3 regions of the Mesorhizobium sp. M0060 genome follow, and region 1 is predicted to be linked to each of the others. Evidence: riboswitches for the same ligand, from Rfam matches in the RefSeq annotation. Region 1 holds a riboswitch; each other region holds the start of a gene.
The links. Region 1 has a riboswitch for cobalamin ahead of NKJ94_RS35515 (CbtB domain-containing protein). Riboswitches for the same ligand answer to the same signal wherever they lie in the genome.
Positions count from the first base shown of each region.

Region 1 (7,748 bases):
TATGTTCGTGGCGGCTCTGGCGGGCATCCTTATCCCGCTGCTGCTCGACCGCTTCAAGATCGATCCGGCTGTGGCTTCGGCGGTTTTCGTCACCACGGTCACCGACGTCGTCGGCTTCTTTGCCTTTCTCGGGCTTGCCACATGGTGGTTCGGCGTGCGCTGAACCCTCTCAATTGACTTTTACGTAAATGCCGTGCGAGGTTTTGGAAGGTCCCTGCCTGCCGATTCTGGCACACGTCTGGACGCTGGCGAAGCCGCATGGGGAACTCGCGGCGTGGCCGGGGCATTGGAGTAACGATGCGGGAATATTATTCGATAACGGAGCTGACCCGCGAATTCGACGTGTCGACGCGGACGTTGCGCTTCTACGAAGACGAAGGGCTGGTGCAGCCGGTAAGGCGCGGCCGCACGCGGCTGTTCCGCCCGTCGGACCGGCATCTCATCCGCCAGATCATGCGCGGCAAGAGGCTCGGCTTCTCGATCAACGAGATCCGCGAAATCATCCAGATGTACAGGGAGCCGCCCGGCGAGGTCGGCCAACTCAAATTGATGATCAAGCGCATCGAGGAAAAGCGCGAGGATTTGCGCCAGAAACGCCGCGATCTCGAGGAGACCCTGGCCGAGCTCGACCAGGCCGAGGAATCCTGCGTCGAGCGGCTGGCAGAACTCGGCGTCAACACCTAAGGCTCAGATCCAGCGTCGCACCTTTTTGGCGTAGTCCCGGTACTTCTTGCCGAATTTGCTCGTCAGCACCTTTTCCTCGCTCTCGATCGTCAGCTTCTGCGTCAGGAAGGCCGCTACGAACGCCAGCAGCAGGAACCAGGCGCTCCCCAAGACAAAGGCGAGGCTGACCAGCAGCAGCGTGTTGGCGAGATAGATCGGATTGCGGCTGACGGCGAAGGGCCCGGTGGTCACCAGATGATCCGGCACGCCGTTCGGGTTGAGCGTCGTTTTCGCGCGGATCATGGTGCGGATCGCCGTGAACCAGAGCGCGGCGACCGCCAACAGCGCCACAAGGCCGGCGGCGAACAGGATGTCGCCGAGAAGATCGCCGATCCATGGCAGCGGATAAAACAGCCCTAGCGCGACGCTAACGGCGATGGCGGCGATATAGATCAGCGGCGGCCATGGTATGTGCCCCAATTTCGGCTGACCAGGACTCTGCTGCACGGGTTTCGGGTGACTGTCGGTCATTGTTGTCCTCCCAGCGTGCTCTCGGTCCTGGCCGTGCAGGTGCCGGCGAGCTCGCCAATATGCGCCTTCCACTCCGGGGACTGGTCATTGCTGTAAAGCCGATCAAGCGAGGCTTCGCCCTGGAGAGTGTCCAGCATGCAGACACAATAGCTGGAGCAGAACTCGGTGTCGCGCGTCTGCTCGCAGGATATTTGGCAGGATTTCAGGAAGTTCATCTCCCTGGTTTCGACTTGCGCCGGCATGACTTGCGAAAACAGCCAGACCGAGCCGATCAGCACTGGCTGATGGATCAGATAGAAGGCAAGGCTGTGCCGGCCGATGAAGACCAGCGGATTTGCCCAGCGGCCGGGCGCCAAGGTCGACAGCCGCGTCAGCACGCCGGAGGTGGCGGCGAGTTTGGTAGCCGCGATGCCGGCAAGCACGGCGCCGAACCAGGGCAGCAGCGGAACGTAGTCGTTGGAGCGCGGATTGGTCGCCGACACCCCGACCCACCATAGGGCCGGATGATCGAAAACCGCGGATCGCAGATAGACGGGCGCGGCGACGACAAACGCCGCGACAAGCAGCGTCAGCAGCGCTGGCAGCCGCAGGAACGCCAGGCCGAGCAGGCTGGCCAGCGCAATCTCGTGCAATATGCCGAAGAAGATGAAGCCATCCGGCGTGGCGATGCGAGTGACCAGCGATATTGCGAGGGCGGCCCCGGCAACCATGGCGAAACGCTTCCAGAAGCCGGTCCAGTGGATCTTTCTGCCATGGGCAAGATAGAGGCTGACGCCGACCAGGAACAGGAAGCTTGAGGCGATGCAGCGCGCGTAGAATTTCCACCAGCCGAAAGCGGTGAGGCCGGGATTGGTGTAACCGAAGAATTCGAGATCCCAGGTGAAATGATAGCTCGCCATGGCAAGCAAAGCGACGCCGCGTGCGATGTCGATGGCGGCGATGCGCTTCAACTTTGGTTGGTCCTGAACGGAGGCGGTCGGCGTGTCGATGCTCATTGGTCTCGTTGTCTTGGTTCAGCCCCGGCAAGACGACTATCACGGTTGCCCCCGACAAAAGAAGCAGGCCGTGCCTCGCGTTGTACCGGCTGCGGCCGTTCAGCATCATGGCTCGCTTTAGGCCAGAGCCGGAAAGCCTTTGGCCGGCTTCGCTTTTTGCCGTGAAGGCGTCGGTTTCCTGTTACCCGCCGAGGCAACGCCACGGCAGATTTGTGCTCCAAACCTGCTTCGGGCGATTCTGCTTCGGGGAAAGCAATGGCTACACATGTGCGCCATCCGATCTGGCTTGCGGCCTTGCGGCCGGCGGATGCACGCACCTTCGCCTCGCTTTATGCGGTCGAATCCTTCGCGCGCGCCACCGTGTCCAGCGTCATCCCGATCCAGGCCTATGAGATTCTGCACAACGAGCAGATCGTTTCGATCCTCTACACGATCGTTGCGATGCTCGGCCTGTCGGCGACGCTGTTCATGCCGATGCTGATCCGGCGCTTTGCCCGGCGCTGGGTCTATACCGCCGGCGCCTGCCTGCTGGCCGTCGGCTCGCTGTTCTTCGTCACCCATACGCTGGCCGGCCAAGTGGTGGGCATGCTCTGCCGCGTCGTCGGCGCCGGCGCGCTGGCGATCACGCTCAACCTCTACATCATGGACCATATCCGCAAGACCGACTTCATGCAGGCCGAGTCGCTGCGCATGGCGTGGTCGATGCTTGCCTGGACCGCCGGGCCGACGCTCGGCATTTTCCTCTACACACGTTTCGGCATCTATGCGGCGCATGGCGCGGTGGCCGTCTTCGCCATGGCCTTGCTGGCGCTGTTCTGGACCTATCGGCTCGGCGACAACCAGTCGATCCGCCCCGGCAAGACACGGCCGGTCAATCCTCTGGCCAATATCGGCCGCTTCGTCGCGCAGCCAAGGCTGAGGCTCGCCTGGCTGATCGCCTTCGGCCGCTCCTGCTTCTGGACGACGTTCTTCGTCTATGGGCCGTTGTTTATGGTGATCACCGGCGAGGGCAAGCTGGCCGGCGGCCTTTTGGTTTCGGCCGGCAATGCGCTGCTGTTCATGGCCATCTTTTGGGGCAGGGCAGGAAAGCGTTTCGGCGGCCGGCGAACCATGACGTTCGCCTATTTCGCCATGTCGGCGACGCTGCTGGCGGCCGGCGCCGTCGGCGAGGCGGCACCGCTCGTCAGCGGCGCATTGCTGCTTTGCGGCGCCTTCTTCACCATTGCGCTCGATGCGCTGGGCTCGACCGCCTTCATGCGTTCGGTGCGCTCCTATGAGCGGGCGCAGATGGCGGCGGTCTACCGCACCTATCTCGACTTTTCCGAGCTGACGCCGCCGCTGGTCTATTCGGTGGTGCTGGCGTTCTTCGGCCTGGGCGCGGTTTTCGCGACGCTCGGCGTGTTGGCCGCTGCCTGTGGCTTCGTCACCTGGCGCTATCTGCCCAAATCGCTTTGATGTTCAAGCGCCGTATGCCGGTCGCGCACCCAGTTGTGGAAGCGGTGCAGTTCATATTCCTCGGCATCAGCACGCCGGCCTTGTGGCGCATCGAGCGGAGGCCCTTCTGGTTGACCTCGCAGATATCAGCGTCTTCCTCCAGCACCTGGGTACCGAAGGCGACGATATTGTCGATGTCCGCCGCCGGATCGGCGAGCGCTTCGGGCGAAAAAAGCCATTCGGCGGTGAGTTCGGTCTGCTCCGGCCCAAGCGGCACCAGCCGCACGGTCCTGACATAGTCGACATGGCCGACGATGAACATCGACGGCAGGCTGGTGGCATAGGTCTGCCCGGCGGTACGCTCGGCCGGCGTCAGGCCGGAAAAGACCGAGCCGTGGACGCGCCCGTCGCGCGACCAGGTCTCGGCTCCTGCCCGCAAGCCGCCGGAAAATTCCGGCGCGTCATTGTCGGCATGGCGAGCCCATTCGGGATCGTCGTGGCGGCCCATCAGGCCGCGGCCATAGATCGGCACCAGCCGCGACAGGTTCTTGTGGACGCCGGGGCAATGCAGGCACTCGTTGAAGTTTTCCCAGAAAATCTTCCAGTTGCAGTTCATCACCTTGCGCAGCATATGGCCGCTCAGCAGCGTTTCCAGCGGCCAGTTGGCGAGGTTGCCGGATGCCGGATCGAAGGATGTTTCAGCCGAGCCGGCAGCGTCTTCCGCGAGGTTGACGAAGACAAAACCACGCCACACCGACAGCGCCACCCGGTAGAGCGGATGATCGGCCTTATCGAAGCGGTCAGGCAGCGATTTCGACGGCACGCGCACCAGATCGCCGCGCAGCGAATAGGACCAGGCGTGATAGGGGCAGGTGATGAGCCGCGCCTTCAGCCGGCCCTCGCTTTCCTGGCAAAGCTGCGAGCCGCGGTGCCGGCAGGTGTTGTGGAAGCCGCGCAATTCGCCGGTCTCGTCGCGCAGCACGACGACCTCTTGCGTGCCTATACGGAACGTCCTGAAAGCCAGCGGCTGGGCAAGGTCGGCCTCTCGGCAGACGAGCACCCACTTGCGATGCCAGATGGCGTCGAGATCGCGCTGGTAGCCCGCGATGTCCCAATAGGCGGGCGACGGCAGCGTCGGCTCGGCCCGTGTCAGGCCGTTATAGGGACCGCGCTCGTTCGGGCTGGGTTGCATGGCCGGCTTCCTCCCATGCGGCAGCCGACACCCGGCGGTGAAAATTGTCAATCAGGGGCGGGGCGCCGGCGGCTTGGCGAGACGGCGCATTCGCCACACGATCCGGCGGAATTTGGTTTGCCGGGCGCGGCGATTCTGCCTATAGTCCCTGATGTCGTCGGTTCCATTAGGGACCAAGAGGGAATGCGGTGCGGGCGATTTTTTGCCCAATGCCGTGGCTGCCCCCGCAACTGTGTGCGGTAGTCCTCTCCATATGCCACTGAAGGTGCGCCTTCGGGAAGGTGGGGAAGGGCGCTGATCCGCGAGCCAGGAGACCTGCCGGCGACAGGAAACTGACTTCTATGCCCTCGGGTGGAGGGCGAAAGGACAAGACATGAATACCGCTTCCGTTTCGCTCGGCGCTTCCGTCTCCTCGCAGTCGCGTTTCATGCAGCTGGCGCTTGCTGCATTCCTCGGCATTTTCGTCATGGGCTTTGTCGGCTTCTCGCATATCGATGCGGTCCACAATGCCGCGCACGACTATCGCCACTCGATGGGCTTTCCCTGCCACTGACAAGGGGTGACATCATGACACTGTTTCGCAACGTCGTGTTCATCGCGGCGATCGCAGGGCTTGTGGCCGGCATCGCTCTCGCCTGCATGCAGGCCTATGCGACGGTGCCGCTCATCCTGAAGGCGGAAGTCTACGAACAGGCCGGCGGCGGCCATGACCATGCCGCGGCACCTGCGGCACCGGCCGAGAACGCCGCGGGCACGACGGCTATGAGCAGCGCCGCGCCGGCACCGGCTGAAGCAATGGCTCCGGCTGAGGACGAAGGCTGGGCGCCGGCCGATGGCTTCGAGCGCTTTGCCTTCAGCGTCGTTGCCAATATCGTCACCGGCATCGGCTTCGCATTGGTCCTGGTCGCGGTTTCGGAATTCGCCGGCGGCATCGGCAATTGGCGCCAGGGCCTGTTCTGGGGGCTGGCCGGCTTTGCCGTGTTCACGCTGGCGCCGGGCCTCGGCCTACCGCCGGAATTGCCGGCGATGCCGGCGGCCGACCTTGTCCAACGCCAGATCTGGTGGTGGGCAACAGTGGTGGCGACCGCCGCCGGGCTCGGCCTTATCGCCTTCCGCAGATCGTTGCCGCTGGCGATCCTTGCCGTAGCGTTGATCGTGGCGCCGCATATTGTCGGCGCGCCGCAGCCCGATAGTTTCGAAACGGCGATCCCGGAAGGCCTGCATCATCAGTTCGTGGTGGCGGTGACGCTGACCAATCTGGTGTTCTGGCTGGTGCTCGGCGCGGTCGTCGGCGTGGTGCGCGGACGCTTCACCGGCACGGCGACCAGCCTGCGCGACAGCTTTGCCTGACCGCGCTGCCGGGGCACTGACCCTGGTCATCGGCGGTGCGCGCTCCGGCAAGAGCGCCCATGCCGAGAGGCTGGTAACGGCTTGTCCGGCGCCGTGGAGCTATATCGCCACGGCGCAAGCCTATGACGAGGAGATGCATCAGCGCATCGCCCTGCACCGCTCGCGCCGCGGCGGCGCGGGATGGACGACCATCGAGGCGCCGCTCGATCTTGCCGGCGCGATCGAGGCGCTGCCTGACGGCCGGCCGGTGCTGATCGACTGCCTGACGCTGTGGCTGACCAACCAAATGCTGGCCGAACATGATTTCGAGGCCGAATGCCAAAAACTGGCGGACGTGCTGTCACGGCAGCGCGGACCGTGGTTCGTGGTTTCCAACGAAGTCGGGCAAGGTATCGTGCCGGACAATGCGCTGGCAAGACAGTTTCGCGACGCCGCCGGCCGGTTGAACCAGGACGTCGCGGCGGTCGCGGACACTGTGCTTTTGATGGTGGCGGGGCTGCCGCTCAAGGTGAAATGACATGGCTGATATCAGGGACAAAGGCATCGATCCCAAGGACGAGGAACGCCACCGCGCCAAGATGGCCAAGCGCAAGGCGGTGCAGGATGCCGAGGTCGCGGCCAAGACGGTCGAAAAGGGGCTGCTGATCGTCAACACCGGGCCGGGCAAGGGCAAGACCACGGCCGCCTTCGGGCTGGCGCTCAGGATGCTCGGCTACGGCAAGCGCGTCGGCGTCGTCCAGTTCATCAAGGGCAAATGGCACACCGGCGAGAAGGACGCCTTTGCTTGCTTCGGCGACCGCGTTGTCTGGCACGCGATGGGCGAGGGTTTCACCTGGGAGACGCAGGACCTGAAGCGCGACATCGCGGCGGCCGAGGCCGCCTGGGCGAGGGCGCTCGAACTGATGGCCGAGCCGTCGATCAGCCTTGTGGTGCTCGACGAGCTGAACATCGCGCTGCGCTACGACTATCTCGACCTCGAAAAAGTGGTCGCGGCGCTGAAGGCCCGGCGCGAGGGCCTGCACGTCGTCGTCACCGGCCGCAACGCCAAGCCGGCATTGGTCGAGGCGGCCGATCTGGTCACCGAGATGGGCGTGACGAAGCACCACTTCTCCGCCGGCGTGAAGGCGCAGCAGGGGATCGAGTTCTGAGGGGTTGCCTCGGGACATTTCGGACGAAGGTCCAACTCGGATGACGCTTGCCAAGGCTGCCCACTGACTTCTCAAGACCTGGGTTCCTCGCCCTCCGCGAAGCGGCCGGAGAGGGGGCTTCGTAGAGCGCGGTTCCCCTCTCCGTCTCGGCTTCGCCGAGCCACCTCTCCCCACTTCGTGGGGCGAGGAAACCAAGCTGGAATGAAGCCGGGTCCAGCGCTGACGGGCAACTTTGTTCTTGCTTTGTGCCGGCACCTATGCTACTAATTTAGCTATGGAGCTGATTCGCGCCGACGACCCGCCGCTTGGCGGGTTTTTTGTTTCCGCTCGATCTCAAGCGAAGGTCACGCCAGGATGACGAGCGCCGAGATTATCCCGAACAGCGCGATCAGCAGAAAGTCGGCGACCCGGTAGAGTTTCAGCGCCCGCCTGATG
Region 1 covers NZ_JAMYUP010000097.1:5,546-13,293, forward strand. The annotation lists gene mgtE (magnesium transporter) at 1-163, shown strand, start outside; gene NKJ94_RS35490 (MerR family transcriptional regulator) at 298-684, shown strand; gene NKJ94_RS35495 (methyltransferase family protein) at 688-1,194, opposite strand; gene NKJ94_RS35500 (heparan-alpha-glucosaminide N-acetyltransferase) at 1,191-2,189, opposite strand; gene NKJ94_RS35505 (MFS transporter) at 2,445-3,644, shown strand; gene NKJ94_RS35510 (aromatic ring-hydroxylating oxygenase subunit alpha) at 3,613-4,815, opposite strand; cobalamin riboswitch at 4,957-5,152, shown strand; gene NKJ94_RS35515 (CbtB domain-containing protein) at 5,189-5,368, shown strand; gene NKJ94_RS35520 (CbtA family protein) at 5,383-6,165, shown strand; gene cobU (bifunctional adenosylcobinamide kinase/adenosylcobinamide-phosphate guanylyltransferase) at 6,158-6,682, shown strand; gene cobO (cob(I)yrinic acid a,c-diamide adenosyltransferase) at 6,684-7,313, shown strand; partial or broken gene NKJ94_RS35535 (cobalamin biosynthesis protein CobD/CbiB) at 7,658-7,748, opposite strand, start outside.

Region 2 (7,748 bases), on a different contig from region 1:
GCGGTCCTTGCAGGTGCCGGGCTCGGATTCGTCGGCATTGACGACGAGATAGCTCGGCCGGCCGTCGCTTTGCTTGGGCATGAACGACCATTTCAGCCCGGTCGGGAAACCGGCGCCGCCGCGGCCGCGCAGGCCGCTGGCCTTCATCTCGTTGACGATCCAGTCACGCCCCTTGGCGATGATGCCCGGCGTGTTGTCCCAGGCGCCGCGCGCCATCGCGCCGGCCAGCGACTTGTCGAAGCGGCCGTAGATATTGTTGAAGATGCGGTCTCTGTCCTGAAGCATTGCTCGTTCCTCAGACCGGCTTCTTGCCGGTCGGCCGGCTCTTGTTTGCGGGCGACGGCTTGGCCGGCTTGGCGGCAGCCTTCGCCGATGCGCCCTTGACCTCCGGCGCTTTGAAAGCAGACGCCGGCTCGGCCTTGTTCTTGGGGCCTTTGCGCTGTTTCGAGACGTCTTCGACCTGCGGCTCGGCCTTGTTGGCGTTGGCGGCCGAATGCAGCGGGGCTGCAACACTCGCCGCCTTCTCTGCCGCGGGCGCGACTTTTGTCGCCGATGGCGATTTCAGCGCGGGGCTGGTCTCGACTGCATCGGTCTTCGGCTTACTGGCATTCGACGGCGCAACAGGCGCCGGTGCGGGCGCGGCAGCAGGCGGAACCGGCGCTGCGGATGCTGCGGCAGCGGCGGCTGGCGCCGTTTCCTTGGCGGCTTTGGTTGCCGCTTTGGCTTCCCGGTCGCGGGTCGCCTTGAGGATCGCCTTTTCACTCTTAAGGGTCGTCAGGCCGCTTGCCGGCTCGGAAGTGACGCGGCCGTTTTGCGGTCCCGGTTTCACCGTGGCGCCCTTGCCGGCGTCATAAAGGTCGATGATCTCGGCAAGCCGCTTCGGCGTCAAATCCTCAAAAGTGTCCCTAAAGATCATCACCATCGGTGCGTTGACGCAGGCGCCGAGGCATTCGACCTCCTCCCACGACAGCGTGCCCTTGTCGTTGGTGTGGAACTGGTCGTGATGGATCTTCGAGCGGCACACATCCATCAGCGCTTCCGAGCCGCGCAGCATGCAGGGCGTGGTGCCGCAGACCTGGATGTGTGCGCGGGTGCCTACCGGATTGAGTTGGTACTGCGTATAGAAGGTGGCGACTTCCAGCCCGCGAATATAGGGCATGTCGAGCATGTCGGAGATCGTCTCGATCGCCGCCTTGGTCACCCAGCCTTCCTGCTCCTGCGCCAGCATCAGCAAGGGGATGATGGCGGACTGCTCGCGCCCCTTCGGGTATTTCTTGATCCACTGCTTCGCCGCTGCCGCATTCGCCCGGTTGAAGGCGAAGGAGGCTGGCTGGACGCTGGCTTCTGCGAGACGACGGACTGACATTTAGTTTTGAGCTCTGTTGTAGCAGTCGAAATAAAAACGAGGGTCGGACCTGGCCAAGACCGCGGTACTCTCATCGTTTCCGATCTTTTCCCAAGTAGTGTCGACATAGTCGCGATATTCGCGGTACCGATCCGAGCAATCCGCGCCAAGTGCCACCTTCCAATCCGGGTAATGCGCATCGGCACTGACATACCAACCCGAATCCAGGTTCCAAAGCCTGCCCATCTTGGTCACCCTGCACTTGACATCTGTCTTCACGCCCTCAAGCCCGCAGGACACCCAATAGGCTTGCGGCGAGCTGCCCCAGGCGGCAATTGCACCCATGCCGGCGACACCGGCGGCAAAACCGGCAGCAACGTGCAGGGCGCTCCCCATCTTCACCGGTCCACCTCACCAAACACGATATCGAGGGAACCCAACACGGCGGTGACGTCGGCCAGCATGTGGCCGCGGCACAAGAAATCCATGGCCTGGAGATGCGCAAAGCCCGGCGCGCGCAGCTTGCAGCGGTACGGCTTGTTGGAGCCGTCGGAGACGAGATAGACGCCGAACTCGCCCTTCGGCGCCTCGACGGCCGCATAGACCTCGCCGGCCGGCACGCGGTAGCCTTCGGTGTAGAGCTTGAAGTGATGGATCAGCGCTTCCATCGAGCGCTTCATCGCCGCGCGCTTCGGCGGCACCACCTTGCCGTCGAGGTTCGACACCGGCCCCGCGCCTTCCTTGCCGAGCAAAAGGTCGACGCACTGGCGCATGATTTTGGCCGATTGCCGCATCTCTTCCATGCGCACCAGATAGCGGTCGAAACAGTCGCCGTTCTTGCCGATCGGAATGTCGAAATCCATCTCGGCATAGCATTCGTAGGGCTGCGATTTGCGCAGATCCCAGGGAGCACCCGAGCCGCGCACCATGACGCCCGAAAAACCCCAGGCCCAGGCATCGGCCAGGGAGACGGTAGCGATGTCGACATTGCGCTGCTTGAAGATGCGGTTGCCGGTCAAAAGCGCATCGAGATCGTCGAGCGATTTCAGGAACGGGTCGATCCAGTTGCCGATGTCCTCGATCAGCTTCTGCGGCAGGTCCTGGTGGACGCCGCCGGGGCGGAAATAGGCGGCATGCATGCGCGACCCCGAGGCGCGCTCGTAGAAGACCATCAGCTTTTCGCGCTCGACGAAGCCCCACAGAGGCGGCGTCAGCGCACCGACATCCATCGCTTGCGTCGTCACGTTGAGAATATGCGACATGATGCGGCCGATTTCCGAATAGAGCACTCGGATCAACTGCCCGCGCTTTGGCACCTCGATGCCGAGCAGCCGCTCGACGGCGAGCGCAAAGGCATGCTCCTGGTTCATCGGCGCGCAATAATCGAGCCGGTCGAGATAGGGCACGGCCTGCAGATAAGTCTTGGCCTCGATCAGCTTTTCGGTGCCGCGGTGCAACAGCCCGATATGCGGATCGACCCGGTCGACGACTTCGCCGTCAAGCTCGAGCACAAGGCGCAAAACGCCATGCGCCGCCGGATGTTGCGGGCCGAAATTGATGTTGAAGTTGCGAACCGAGGTCTCAGCCATTCACTGTTTTGCCTTCTCATCCCCCGGAAGCACGTAATCCGTACCTTCCCACGGAGATAGAAAATCGAAATTGCGGAATTCCTGTTTCAATTCCACCGGTTCGTAGATGACGCGCTTGGCTTCATCGTCGTAGCGCACCTCGACGAAGCCGGTCAGCGGAAAGTCCTTGCGCAGTGGATGGCCTTCGAAACCGTAATCGGTCAGAATGCGGCGCAGATCGGGATGGCCTGAGAACAGCACGCCATAGAGATCGTAGGTTTCGCGCTCGAACCAGTCGGCGCCGGGATATATCCCGGTGATCGACGGCACCAGCGTCTCTTCATCGGCCTGGACCTTGATGCGGATGCGGATGTTCTGTTTCGGCGAAAGCAGATGATAGACGACGTCGAAGCGCTTCGCCCGCGACGGATAATCGGCGCCGCAGACGTCGATGATCGAAATGAACTGGCATTTCGGGTCGTCGCGCAGGAAGGTCGTCACCTCGATCAGGTCGCGCGGTTCGACAGAAATGGTGAGCTCGCCATAAGCGAACACCGCCTCGCCGATCCGGCCGATCAGCTTCTCGCCGAGATAGGTCGAGAGGTCATTCAACGCCTGGGTCATGCCGCTCACCGCTCGATCGTGCCGGTGCGGCGGATCTTCTTCTGAAGGAGAAGGATGCCGTAGAGCAGCGCTTCGGCGCTCGGCGGGCAGCCGGGCACGTAGATGTCGACCGGCACGATGCGGTCGCAGCCGCGCACCACCGAATAGGAATAATGATAATAGCCGCCGCCATTGGCGCAGGAGCCCATCGAGATGACGTAGCGCGGCTCCGGCATCTGATCGTAGACCTTGCGCAGCGCCGGCGCCATCTTGTTGGTCAGCGTGCCGGCAACGATCATGATGTCGGACTGGCGCGGAGACGCGCGAGGCGCAACGCCGAACCTCTCCGAGTCATAGCGCGGCATCGAGGTATGGATCATCTCGACGGCGCAGCAGGCGAGGCCAAACGTCATGAACATCAGCGAACCGCTGCGCGCCCAGGTGATCAGCGCCTCGGTCGAGGTGACGAGAAAACCCTTGTCGGCGAGCTCGTTGTTGATCTCCAGGAAGAACGGGTCGTCAGACCCGATCGGCCTGCCGGTGTTGGGGTCGATGAGGCCTTTGGGCTTCGGCGCGACGAGCGTGCCGGAACTGTCGTTCAATCCCATTCCAGCGCTCCTTTTTTCCATTCATAGGCAAAGCCGATGGTCAGCACCGCCAAAAACACCATCATCGACCAGAAACCGAGCATGCCGATCTGGCTGAACGACACCGCCCACGGAAACAGGAAGGCCACCTCCAGATCGAAGATGATGAACAGGATCGACACCAGGTAGAAGCGGATGTCGAACTTCATGCGGGCGTCGTCGAACGAGTTGAAGCCGCACTCATAGGCCGAAAGCTTTTCCGGATCGGGGTTGCGATAGGCCACCAGGAAGGGTGCGGCAAGCAGCGCCAGGCCGACAACCAGCGCCACGCCGATGAACAGGACGATGGGCAGGTACGAACTCAACAATGCGTTCATGCTGCAGCTTTCCGTTGGCGGCCAATCCACTCTGATTACAGCACGGGACCCACTTGCGGAAGCGTGACAGTTTAACCACTGAACCGTTTTAGGGGCTCTATGCTGCAACGCGGCGAGGGTTAGCGCAGCGCTTTCGGCGAAGCAAGTCAAACCTTGTTCAAATCGCGGCGCTGAACGGCATATCCGGGAAAACTGGTCCGATCCGCTCCTGTTTGATTTCCTTCACTTTTCACTCCACTTTTCTCTCCTGACATGGATCCCGCCAAAACCCTGCTAGCATGGCGCGGAATCGCAGGTCCTCTGCTCTGTCTGACATCATCAGGATGCCGCCTTGATAAAGGAAAAAATCTCGCTCGCCATGGCCCGCCGCATCGCGCTGGCGGCACAGGGATTCAATGACCCGCGCCCTACCGGCACGCCCGACCGCCGGCATTTGGCCCGGGTGCTTGCCCGTACCGGCCTGCTGCAGATCGATTCCGTCAGCGCTGTCGTGCGCGCCCATTATATGCCGCTCTATTCGCGGCTTGGCCGCTACAAGCTGGCGCTGCTCGACGACGCCGCCGTGACGCGCAAGCGCCTGGTTTTCGAATATTGGGCACACGAAGCCTCGTTCCTGCCGGTCGAGACCTATCCGCTCATGCGCTGGCGCATGCAGCGGGCCGAGCGCGGCGACGAGATGTATCTGGGGCTGGCGAAATGGGGGCGTGAACGCGTCGCCTACATTGAAGACATCTATCGCGCGGTGGTTGATCGCGGCCCAGTCGCCGCATCCGCTCTCGAAGGCCAGAAAGGCTCCGGCGGCTGGTGGGGCTGGAGCGACGCCAAGCACGCTTTCGAATGGCTGTTCTGGGCCGGCCGCATCACAACGGCGTCGCGTCGCGGCTTCGAGCGGCTTTATGATCTGCCCGAACGCGTGCTGCCGCCGGCGATCCTAGCCCTGCCGGTGCCCTCCGCGGAGGACGCGCATCGCGAATTGCTGCGTATCTCCGCCCGCGCCCACGGCGTTGCGACAGCAGGCGACCTGCGCGACTATTTCCGCCTCTCTCCCGCCGACATCAAGGGCCGGATCGAGGAACTGGTCGAGGCGGGCGAGCTATTGCCGGTACGCGTCGAAGGCTGGGATAAAACAGCCTATCTCCACAAGGACGCCCGTTTTCCGCGCAAGATCGAGGCACGCGCCCTGCTTGCCCCGTTCGATCCGGTCGTCTTCGAGCGGTCGCGCACCGAAAGACTGTTCGACTTCCGCTACCGTATCGAGATCTACACGCCGGCCGAAAAGCGCCAATACGGCTACTATGTGCTGCCTTTCCTGCTCGGCGACAGGATCGTGGCGCGCGTTGACCTCAAGGCCGACCGCCCGGCCGGCGTGCTGCGTGTCCATGCCGCCTACGCCGAACCCGGCGCGCCGGCTGAAACCGCGGCCCAACTCTTCGAGGAACTGAAGCTGATGCAGGGCTGGCTCGGGCTTGAGCGCATCGAGGTGACGGCTGCCGGGGACCTAGGCCAGCCGCTCGCCGATGTTGCCGCCGTAGACGTGCGTTGACACAACTGCCTCCACAAGCCTAAATCCGCTTCAGACGGTCTCCTCTCGGCAAAGGGAGGAGCCAAGAGGGAATGCGGTGCGAGATCGCAAGATTTCAAATCCGCGGCTGTCCCCGCAACTGTAAGCGACGAGCCTCGGCCGAAAACCACTGGGACGTTCCCGGGAAGGCGGCATCAAGGCGATGACCCGCGAGCCAGGAGACCTGCCGTCTAGGACAAAGAATCCGATCGCCTGGCGGGTTTTCCGGGCAAGGAGCCTGATTTGGAACGCGACAGCAGTTTTTTGGCTGAGACAGCGGATTTATTGTCCGGCCATGGCGATTCCCTGGCCGGCGTTACCGTGATCGTCTGCTCTTCCTGCCGCGACGAAACCGGCTCGGACGCTCATCCTCGCGCCGGCGAGTTGCTCGCCGAGGACACGCGCAGCGCCGCCTCCGGCGAAAATATCCGCATCCGCAGCGTCGAGTGCCTCGGCAACTGCAAGCGCCGGCTCAGCGCCGCCATCCTGCGCGACGGCTGCTGGAGCTATGTCTTCGGCGATCTGACCACGACCAGCGGCGCCGACCTCGTCGCCGGCGCAAAGCTCTTCGCCACCTCGACGGACGGTCTCATTCCATGGCGCGGCCGCCCCGATTGCCTGAAGCGCGGCCTTGTGGCTCGAATCCCTCCCCTCGACCTTTTGAAGGATCAGATATGACCGCTTCCGTCTCCCGCGTGCCCTGCACCGTCGTCACCGGCTTTCTCGGCGCCGGCAAGACGACGCTGATCCGCCATCTGCTCGAAAATGCCAAAGGCAAGCGGCTGGCCATCATCGTCAACGAGTTCGGCGACATCGGCATCGACGGCGAGATTCTCAAGGGCTGCGGCATTGAAACTTGCCCCGAGGAAAACATCGTCGAACTGGCCAATGGCTGCATCTGCTGCACCGTCGCCGACGATTTTGTCCCCGCGCTGGACCAGATCCTGTCGCTGACGCCGAGGGTCGACCATATCCTGATCGAAACCTCCGGCCTCGCTCTGCCCAAGCCGCTGGTCCAGGCCTTCCAATGGCCGTCGGTGAAGAGCCGGGTGACGGTCGACGGCGTCATTGCCGTGGTCGACGGACCGGCCCTGGCCGATGGCCGCGTCGCCAATGACATGGACGCCCTGCGGGCGCAGCGCGCGCAGGACGAGACGTTTGACCATGACGATCCGGTCGAGGAGGTGTTCGAAGACCAACTCGCTTGCGCCGACCTGATCATATTGTCGAAGAGCGACCTGATGGACGCCGCCGGCTCGGCCCGCGCCAATGCCGTCATCGGCAAGCACGTGGCGCGCGCGGTGAAGATCGTGCCGACCTCACAAGGCAAGGTCGATCCGTCTGTGCTGCTCGGCCTCGGCCTCGCCGTCGAGGACGACATCGAGAACCGCAAGACCCATCACGATGACGAACTCGACCACGAGCATGACGATTTCGATTCGTTCGTCATCGACATCGCGTCGGTGTCCAATCCGGACGAGCTGGCACAGCGCGTCGCCACGGCTGCGGAGGAAGAAAACGTGCTGCGCGTCAAGGGTTTCGTCGAGGTCGGTGGCAAGCCGATGCGACTCTTGCTGCAGGCGGTCGGTCCGCGCGTCAACCATTATTACGACCGCGCCTGGACCGCAGAAGACGATCGCCGCTCGCGCCTCGTCGTCATCGGACTGAAAGGGCTGAACCGCCCGGCCATCGAGCGTATACTCGCCG
Region 2 covers NZ_JAMYUP010000006.1:193,295-201,042, reverse strand. The annotation lists gene nuoF (NADH-quinone oxidoreductase subunit NuoF) at 1-285, opposite strand, end outside; gene nuoE (NADH-quinone oxidoreductase subunit NuoE) at 296-1,366, opposite strand; gene NKJ94_RS09285 (hypothetical protein) at 1,367-1,741, opposite strand; gene NKJ94_RS09280 (NADH-quinone oxidoreductase subunit D) at 1,744-2,934, opposite strand; gene NKJ94_RS09275 (NADH-quinone oxidoreductase subunit C) at 2,935-3,537, opposite strand; gene NKJ94_RS09270 (NuoB/complex I 20 kDa subunit family protein) at 3,543-4,124, opposite strand; gene NKJ94_RS09265 (NADH-quinone oxidoreductase subunit A) at 4,115-4,480, opposite strand; gene NKJ94_RS09260 (winged helix-turn-helix domain-containing protein) at 4,815-6,023, shown strand; cobalamin riboswitch at 6,042-6,247, shown strand; gene NKJ94_RS09255 (DUF1636 family protein) at 6,285-6,719, shown strand; gene cobW (cobalamin biosynthesis protein CobW) at 6,716-7,748, shown strand, end outside.
Region 2: another riboswitch for cobalamin. It lies ahead of NKJ94_RS09255 (DUF1636 family protein); the one in region 1 lies ahead of NKJ94_RS35515 (CbtB domain-containing protein).

Region 3 (7,748 bases), on a different contig from region 1:
CTTGTTTTCTTCGAGACGCCGGTGAATCCGCTGAGCCGCATCCTTGATCTCGCTGCCATTGCCGAGCGCGCCCACGCGCGCGGTGTAAAGGTTGCAGTCGACAGCACCTTCGCCTCGCCCGCGCTCCAGCGGCCGCTCGAACATGGGGCCGACCTCGTGCTCCACTCGCTGACCAAATACATCAATGGGCACGGCGATGCCCTTGGCGGGGCGATTCTCGGCGACGCGCAAACGCTCCGCACGCTGCACGAAACGGGCCTGCGCTACATCACCGGCGCAGCGCTCTCGCCCATGTCAGCCTTCCTGATCCTGCGCGGTCTGAAGACGCTCACGCTGCGCATGGAACGGCACAGCGCCACGGCCCTTGCGGTGGCTCAGGCGCTCGAGGCGCACCCGGCGGTGGCATGGGTGAGTTATCCCTTCCTCGACTCGCACCCTGATCAGGTGACGGCGCGAAAGCAGATGTCCCAAGGCTCGGGCATGTTGGCCTTTGGCCTCCACGCTGGGTTCGAGGGCGCGCGCCGGATGATGGACCGGCTCAACTTGATCACCCGGGCTGTCAGCCTCGGCGATGCCGACAGCCTCATCTATCATCCGGCAAGCCTGACCCGTGCTCGTCAGCCGATCCGCAAGGATGCGCATCTGGCCGATGGAGTCGGCGAGGACCTCATGCGTCTCTCGGTGGGTCTTGAAGACGCCGATGACCTAATCGCCGACCTGCGGCGGGCTCTGGACGCCTTGTGATGACCTGTCGTCCGGCCAGTCCTGCGCTCACGCACAAACCTGGAGCCTTGCCATGGCATTCCTGAGCGGTCTTTCCGCGTTTCCCATCACGCCCGCCGATCGTGACGGCCGCGTCGATACCGTTGCTCTGCGCAGGCTGATTGCTCGGCTTGGCGCCGCTCAGGTCGACTCCATCGGTCTTCTCGGCAGCACCGGCACCTACATGTATCTGTCGCGCGAGGAACGGCGACGGACGCTCGCCGAGACCTTGGACGAAATCGCCGGGCGAACGCCGGTCGTGGTGGGTGTGGGCGCGTTGCGCACCGATGAAGCAGTGAGGTTCGCGCAGGACGCCAAGGCCCTTGGAGTTGCCGCGGGGCTGCTTGCGGCCGCCTCCTACACCCCGCTCACTGAGGACGAGGTGTTCGAACATTTCTCGACGGTGGCGTGCGAGAGCGGCCTGCCGATTGTCGTCTACGACAATCCAGGAACGACGCATTTCCATTTCACCCCAGCACTCGTCAGCCGCCTGGCAAAGGTGGGTGGGATTGTCGCTATCAAGAATCCGACAGACAAGGGCGATGCGATCAAGAGCCATCTGGCCGACCAGAGGCGCACTGTGCCGGAAGGGTTCTCGATCGGCTACAGCGGCGACTGGAACGCCGCAGAGGCCATGATCGCCGGCGCCGACACATGGTACAGCGTCCTCGCCGGCATCCTGCCCGAGGTCTGCGTGAAGATCGTCACGGCGGCGCAACAGGGCGATGCGGCCGAAGCGCGACGGATCGATGCCACGCTTGCGCCGCTCTGGAGCCTCTTCAAGGAGTTCTCGAGCCTTCGCGTCGTCTATGCACTTGCCGAATTGCTCGACATTTGCCGTGCCGACCCCCCGCGTCCCATCCTGCCTCTGCCCTCAGCAGCGAAGCGCCAGATCGCCGCCGCGTTGGAACGCTTGCCATCGGATGTCAACCGGTGAATAGCGAACCCGGCGGCCAGCGAAGGAACCTGTCATGTATGTACCCGCGCATTTCGATGAACCGAGCCGAGAAGTCCTTTACGAACTGATCGAGAACAGCGCACTTGGCATGCTGATAACCCATGGCCGGAGCGGTCTCGACGCCAATCACATCCCCTTCGAACTCGACACGTCACAGGGAGAGAAAACGGTTCCCTTTATTCCTGCGCGATTAGGACACGTGCCGAAGGAAAGTGCACTTTCTCGCTCGAGTGACTTATTTCAAAGGATGTGATCGCGTTTTGGCACATTCACGGCCCACATGCGGCAGCCGCTAACTCACCACATGGTGAGCAACCAGGAAACCTTCCGGCCTACACTTTCTCCCGGAGCGCGCGTGCTGCAGCAACCATGTTCATGAGGGCAGGGCGGACCTCCTCCCACTTGCGGGTTTTGAGGCCACAGTCCGGGTTTACCCACAGTTGGGCATCGGACAGTCGCTCGCGGGCAAGCATGACGAGATCCGAAATCTCGCCGACTTCCGGGACCCGTGGTGAGTGAATGTCGTAGACTCCGGGCCCGATTTCATTCGGATATTTGGAGCTCGTGAAGGCGTCCAGCAGTTCCATTTTCGAGCGCGACGTCTCAATCGATATGACATCCGCATCCATTTCAGCGATCGCGTCGATGATCTCGTTGAACTCCGAATAGCACATGTGGGTATGGATTTGAGTCGCGTCCTTTACACCGGTTGAAGCGATCCGGAAGCATTCGACAGCCCAGTCGAGATAGTCGTTCCAATCAGACTGGCGGAGTGGCAATCCTTCGCGAAACGCGGCCTCATCGATCTGGATCATCCTTGCGCCGGACCATTCGAGATCCGTCACTTCGTCGCGGATGGCGAGCGCGATCTGGCGGCATGCTTCGGAGCGGGGTACGTCGTCGCGAACAAATGACCAGTTGAGAATGGTCACTGGGCCTGTGAGCATTCCCTTCACAGGGTTTTCCGTAAGCGACTGGGCGAACTGCCACCAGCGCAGCGTCATCGGATTGGGCCTCGATACGTCGCCGAAGATGATGGGGGGGCGCACGTAACGCGACCCATAGCTCTGCACCCAGGCATGCTGGGTGAAGGCGAAGCCGGACAGCTGCTCGCCGAAATGCTGTACCATGTCGTTTCGTTCGAACTCACCGTGCACCAGCACGTCCAGCCCGATCTCTTCCTGCCAGCGAATTGCAGCCTCGATCTCCTTCTTCAGGAAGGTCTCGTAGTCGACATAGCTCAGCTGGTCCTTCGCATGAGCGGCCCGCGCCCTGCGTACCTGCGGCGTCTGCGGGAAGGACCCGATGGTCGTCGTCGGGAACGGCGGCAGCCCGAGCGTGCCGGCCTGGACTCTGGAGCGCTCGGCAAAAGCGCTCTCTCGTCGCTTCATGCTGTCGTCAATGCTGGCGATCCGCCCCTCAACCAGCGGGTCATGGATCTTCGTGGATGTCACGCGAGTGGCGGCAGCCTCGGCAGACGCTTTCAACGCGCCTGCCACCGCATCCCTGCCTTGGGACAGGGCCCGGGCAAGCAACACCAACTCGTCGGTCTTCTGGGCCGCGAAGGCGAGCCACGACCTGATGTCCGCGTCGAGTTCCGTCTCCATGCGGAGGTCGATCGGCACATGCAGCATCGAGCAAGAAGGCGCGATCTCGACGCGGTCCAAGGGCCAGCCGGCGACGATCGGTTTGATGCGGTCGAGAATGGCGGGCAGGTTCGCACGCCAGACGTTGCGGCCATCGATCAAGCCAAGCGAGAGCACCAGATCCTTCGGTGCGAGCCGACCCACCGTTTCCAGCTGCTCGGGAGCGCGCACGAGATCAATATGCAGCCCGGCCAGGGGCAGAGAAACCGCGGTTTCGAGATTGTCTCCCAGCGGCCCGAAATAGGTAGCCAGCATGATCTTCAGCTCGGGCGCGGCTTTCGACAACTGGCCATAGGCGAATTCGAACGCAGCTCGTTCGTTCGGGTTCAGATCGAGGACAAACGCTGGCTCATCGATCTGCACCCAGTCGGCTCCAGACAGCTTCAGCCTCTGCAGGAGTTGCTCGTAGACGGGCAGCAGCCGCGGCAGGAGCGCGATGGGATCGAATCCTTCGGCAGGCGATTTCGCCAGCTTGAGGAAGGTGATCGGTCCAAGGATGACTGGGCGTGTGTGAACGCCGAGAGCTTTAGCCTCGATGAAGTAATCGACCGGTTTCGTCGACGAGAGGGCGAACGTCTGATCATCGTTGAGTTCCGGCACAATGTAGTGATAGTTGGTGTCAAACCACTTGGTCATTTCCATCGCGGTTACATCAGACCGATGAGCCGCCTGCTGGTGACCAGCGTGTCGACAATCCTCCGTCTGACCCTGGTTGCCCCGCGCCATTGCGAAGTAGATGTCAAGTGGAACCTCGCCGCTATTCCAGCCGTAACGGGATGGAACGGCGCCGACCATGGCTGCGGTGTCGAGCACATGGTCGTAGAGCGAGAAGTCGTTCGACGGGATTTTCGACACGCCGCGATCGTGCTGCTCCTCCCAGCTAGCGGCACGGAGCGCCTTCGCGGTCGTGAGAAGGTCGGCAGCGGACGATTTTCCGGACCAGTAGCTTTCAAGCGCGAATTTCAGTTCTCGCCGACGACCGAAGCGGGGCACGCCGAGCGTTGCTACAGGAATTTGCTGAGAGACAGTCATGCCAGACCCCGATGGTTGGGGCGTCGGTGACAAGGAAGGCGCTAGCAGGCCGGCACGAACGCCAGGCTGCAGCGGCCACCGAGACACCCCGCCCGTGGACGTAATTCGCCGTGGCAGGTCTCCTGGCTCGCGGGGTCATAGCCTCTACCCGTCTTCCCAAGGCTATTCGCCTCAGTGACATGAGTGGGGTTGGCTCGCCGCTAACAGTTGCGGGGGCAGCGCCGGCATCGCACCGGCTTCCCTCTTAGCTCCGCTGCGGCAGCGCCGTACGGAGAACCACGACGCGGGAGACAATTACAGCAGTTCGCTTCTTTGTCAACGCCGCATAAAGAAATGTTTATGTCGTTATGTTAAATTTCCGTTGGCATGTTCCAAAGGTCGCCTCGAAAGCGAAAACTGTGGAAGCCTTGAGCGGCCGGTAAATCAAATCAGTAACGCACGGCGCCCTTGTCCAGGAGGATAGGAGTTCGTCGGCTGCCGGCAGCAAACATACCGGCAAGCGCCGTGGTGCTGCTTAGCGCATCATGCGAACCACCTCGGCGTCGAACTTCGGCTCCGAGGTTCCGACCGCTTCGTTGGTGATCTGCTCGCGACCATATTCGGCTCAATGGCGAGGCTGTTGCCCATGTGGAAGCTGTTGGCCGTGATGCCCTCGGTGATATGACACAACGATTTCGGGGGGAGCACACCGAGGCCAGGCGCAGCGGCGTGTTGCGAAGTGATCGAGGCCAATGTCTCGAACTGCTTGTTCGCAGCCCACCGGCTCAAGTAACCCGGCTCAAACCACCGGGCCAGCTCAAGTCCTGTCCAAATGAGGCCTGAGCGGCAAATCGTCGTGCACGCGCACGGTTTGGCGTTCGATCTTGTGATGCGTCTTGGGCGGACAATCGCCACGGTGCAGCGCGCAGAAGCGGTCCCCAATTGGGAGCCGAGGGCGGTGAGGGGCAAGCCAGCGCCACAGGCGGAAGGGGACTTGGACCTGTTTGCCCTGCTGGACCACAAGTTCGCGACACAGGGCCTCAAGGAGAAGACCAAGAGTGATTATGCGCGGGACCTCGCCAAATTCATCAAAAGCAGCGGGCAGTCAAAGTTCGGCGCCGATTGACATGGAGATAGCCATCGCGGCGGACCGCCCAGGCGGACCGCAAGCCGGAATACAACCGGGTGCAGGCGGCCAAGCTCGTCCACAAGATGGCGTCGGGCACACACCGGCGATGGGAGAGCGGACCGTGGAGTGCAGGAACTTCACGCCTATCCACGCTCCCGTGGACGTGTCCTGCGGCACATCGGCAGCGATATTGAGGAGGCAGTTGAGCTTCTGGTCGAGCACTCTTACCTGCCACTACCTACGCTTAACGTCATCTCGTACTGAAAACGCACCACGCAAGGTCGAGATGCAACATGCGCCCTTCGTGGATGGTTCTAAGCTTCCTCGGGCGCGGTCAATCTGTGATAACGGTCGCTTGGAACCTCCATCACCGCGACGCGATCAAGGTTGGCGTATCGCGCTCGGTAGTAACCTTCTTCCTCCACTTCGGCGAAACTACACTGGGGAACGTCAAAGGTCGCAGCTTCCAATCCGAAGAAAGTCGTAGCAGTTTCTTCATCCAAGAAGTTCCACTCATCTTCTCCGTCGTCATATGTGACGCGAACATACGAGGCCATGCGCACGGCTTCCTGATCACCCATCTCTGCGATGATGGCATCGCATTCTTTCTTCAGCTTTCCTGAAACCTCACCCTTATCCCAGTCATCCAAAGCCCGATAGATTTCTGGATGATAATACCCTGGCATCTCCTCTACATCGTCACCGATGAGCTCAATGGTGCGGACATATTGCGGATTTATCAAGAGTATTTTGTTGTCAAGGCTCCAACAATACAGCCATGGCCTGCTAGTGTTATTCCTACGCAGATTATGAAGTTCCTTCAACTGACGTAAAATCGATTCACGCGCCTTTTCATCGATAGGATATTGGCGGCTGCCAACAGTCGTCTTGATTCTGAGCGTGCCGTATCGCGTTTCGGCATCGGCAATTGCAAACGGGCTCGTGCGCCACTCCTCGACATCAATCTTCCAGCCCAGCAGCTCCTCGACCGTGCATTTCAACGTGAGACAAAGGTCCTTGATCTGCTCGACGTTCAACTGCGTTTTGCCTGTTTCCCAACGGGCCACAGTCTGTTGCGTCGTTGCCATCTGCTCTGCCAAATCTTTTTGAGTCATGCCCAGTCGAACCCTAAGCTCTTTCATGTTCATAACTCACCTCGCGTGTTCAACACACGCATTGTGGATGAATTAATCTAACACGTCGAGCGTGTTGAAAAATCGCAGCATGTGTTTTTAGGGCGTCTTCGAGGCTCCGGCAGCCGTTCGTGACCACTTGCGCAAGACACAGGGCTGGTACACAGCACGAATGGGCGATCAAAAATTACTGCTGCGATGCTCGTCATCAGCCAAGCTGCCGCCGCACCTTCCACTAGGGTGCCAAGGTTCGAAATGAGTGCAGCCGACCATAGCGAACGGAAGGTCTTGTGCTCAAAAGGAACGAGTGAAGATGTTCTCTTCGCCATTGTGGGAAGCCTCGGGATTGACCGCGGGGCTGGATTTGTTTCGCCTCACTCAACCATGGCCTCGCCGTACAAGCCAAGCTGCCACAGTGCGCGCCTGCTAACCCAGAAAACTTGGCGGCCTTACAGGCATGCGCAGGACGCGCGAAGCCGCTCAAATCTCCCCAGATGGGTCAGCCATCAGACCGGCATCACTTGCCCGTTGAGCGGCTATACGATAATGCTCCGCGCTAAGCAGGAAGCGCCAAAAATTCGAGCGGCGACTTCATTCTCCTATTCAGGAAGGAACTATGAGGCGGCAGACGCGACCATTCACCGTGGAAGTCAAACAAAAGCGCAATTATCAAAAATCCGCACGTTCCATCTGGGGCAATTTCGACATCGCCGCGGCGATGGCCGAGACAACAAAGGAAGTCGAGCCGTTAAATCGTCAGCTTGTTGACTCTACCGTAGTGGCCCTTGATGCTGAACCTTTGCACGAACCGCGAGTGGAGCATTTCATGGCCAATCCTCTGGAAACCGAGTCAGCAGTAGTTAGAGAACCGGCAGACAAAACGGAAACGCCAAAACCGAAGGCGAGAGCGCGGCGGTCGAGGAAGCCAGAAGCTGAGGCGAGCTCGCCTGCCCGCAAGAACGGCGCCAAGCCGATATCCGCGGCCACTGAAGCACCGCCGTCAGCGCGAACAGGCCGAAAGAGCTACTCCGCGAAGGATCGTGCCCAGAAGCTGGCGCAGATCGAGACCTCGATCGGCGGCGGCGCTACTCTCAAGAGTGCGGTGAAGC
Region 3 covers NZ_JAMYUP010000052.1:25,243-32,990, reverse strand. The annotation lists gene NKJ94_RS29765 (trans-sulfuration enzyme family protein) at 1-744, shown strand, start outside; gene NKJ94_RS29760 (dihydrodipicolinate synthase family protein) at 797-1,699, shown strand; gene NKJ94_RS29755 (FMN-binding negative transcriptional regulator) at 1,734-1,973, shown strand; gene metE (5-methyltetrahydropteroyltriglutamate--homocysteine S-methyltransferase) at 2,053-4,398, opposite strand; cobalamin riboswitch at 4,494-4,694, opposite strand; gene NKJ94_RS29745 (hypothetical protein) at 5,372-5,503, shown strand; gene NKJ94_RS29740 (helix-turn-helix transcriptional regulator) at 5,821-6,654, opposite strand; gene NKJ94_RS29735 (MFS transporter) at 6,699-6,968, opposite strand; gene NKJ94_RS29730 (transposase) at 7,256-7,748, shown strand, end outside.
Region 3: another riboswitch for cobalamin. It lies ahead of metE (5-methyltetrahydropteroyltriglutamate--homocysteine S-methyltransferase); the one in region 1 lies ahead of NKJ94_RS35515 (CbtB domain-containing protein).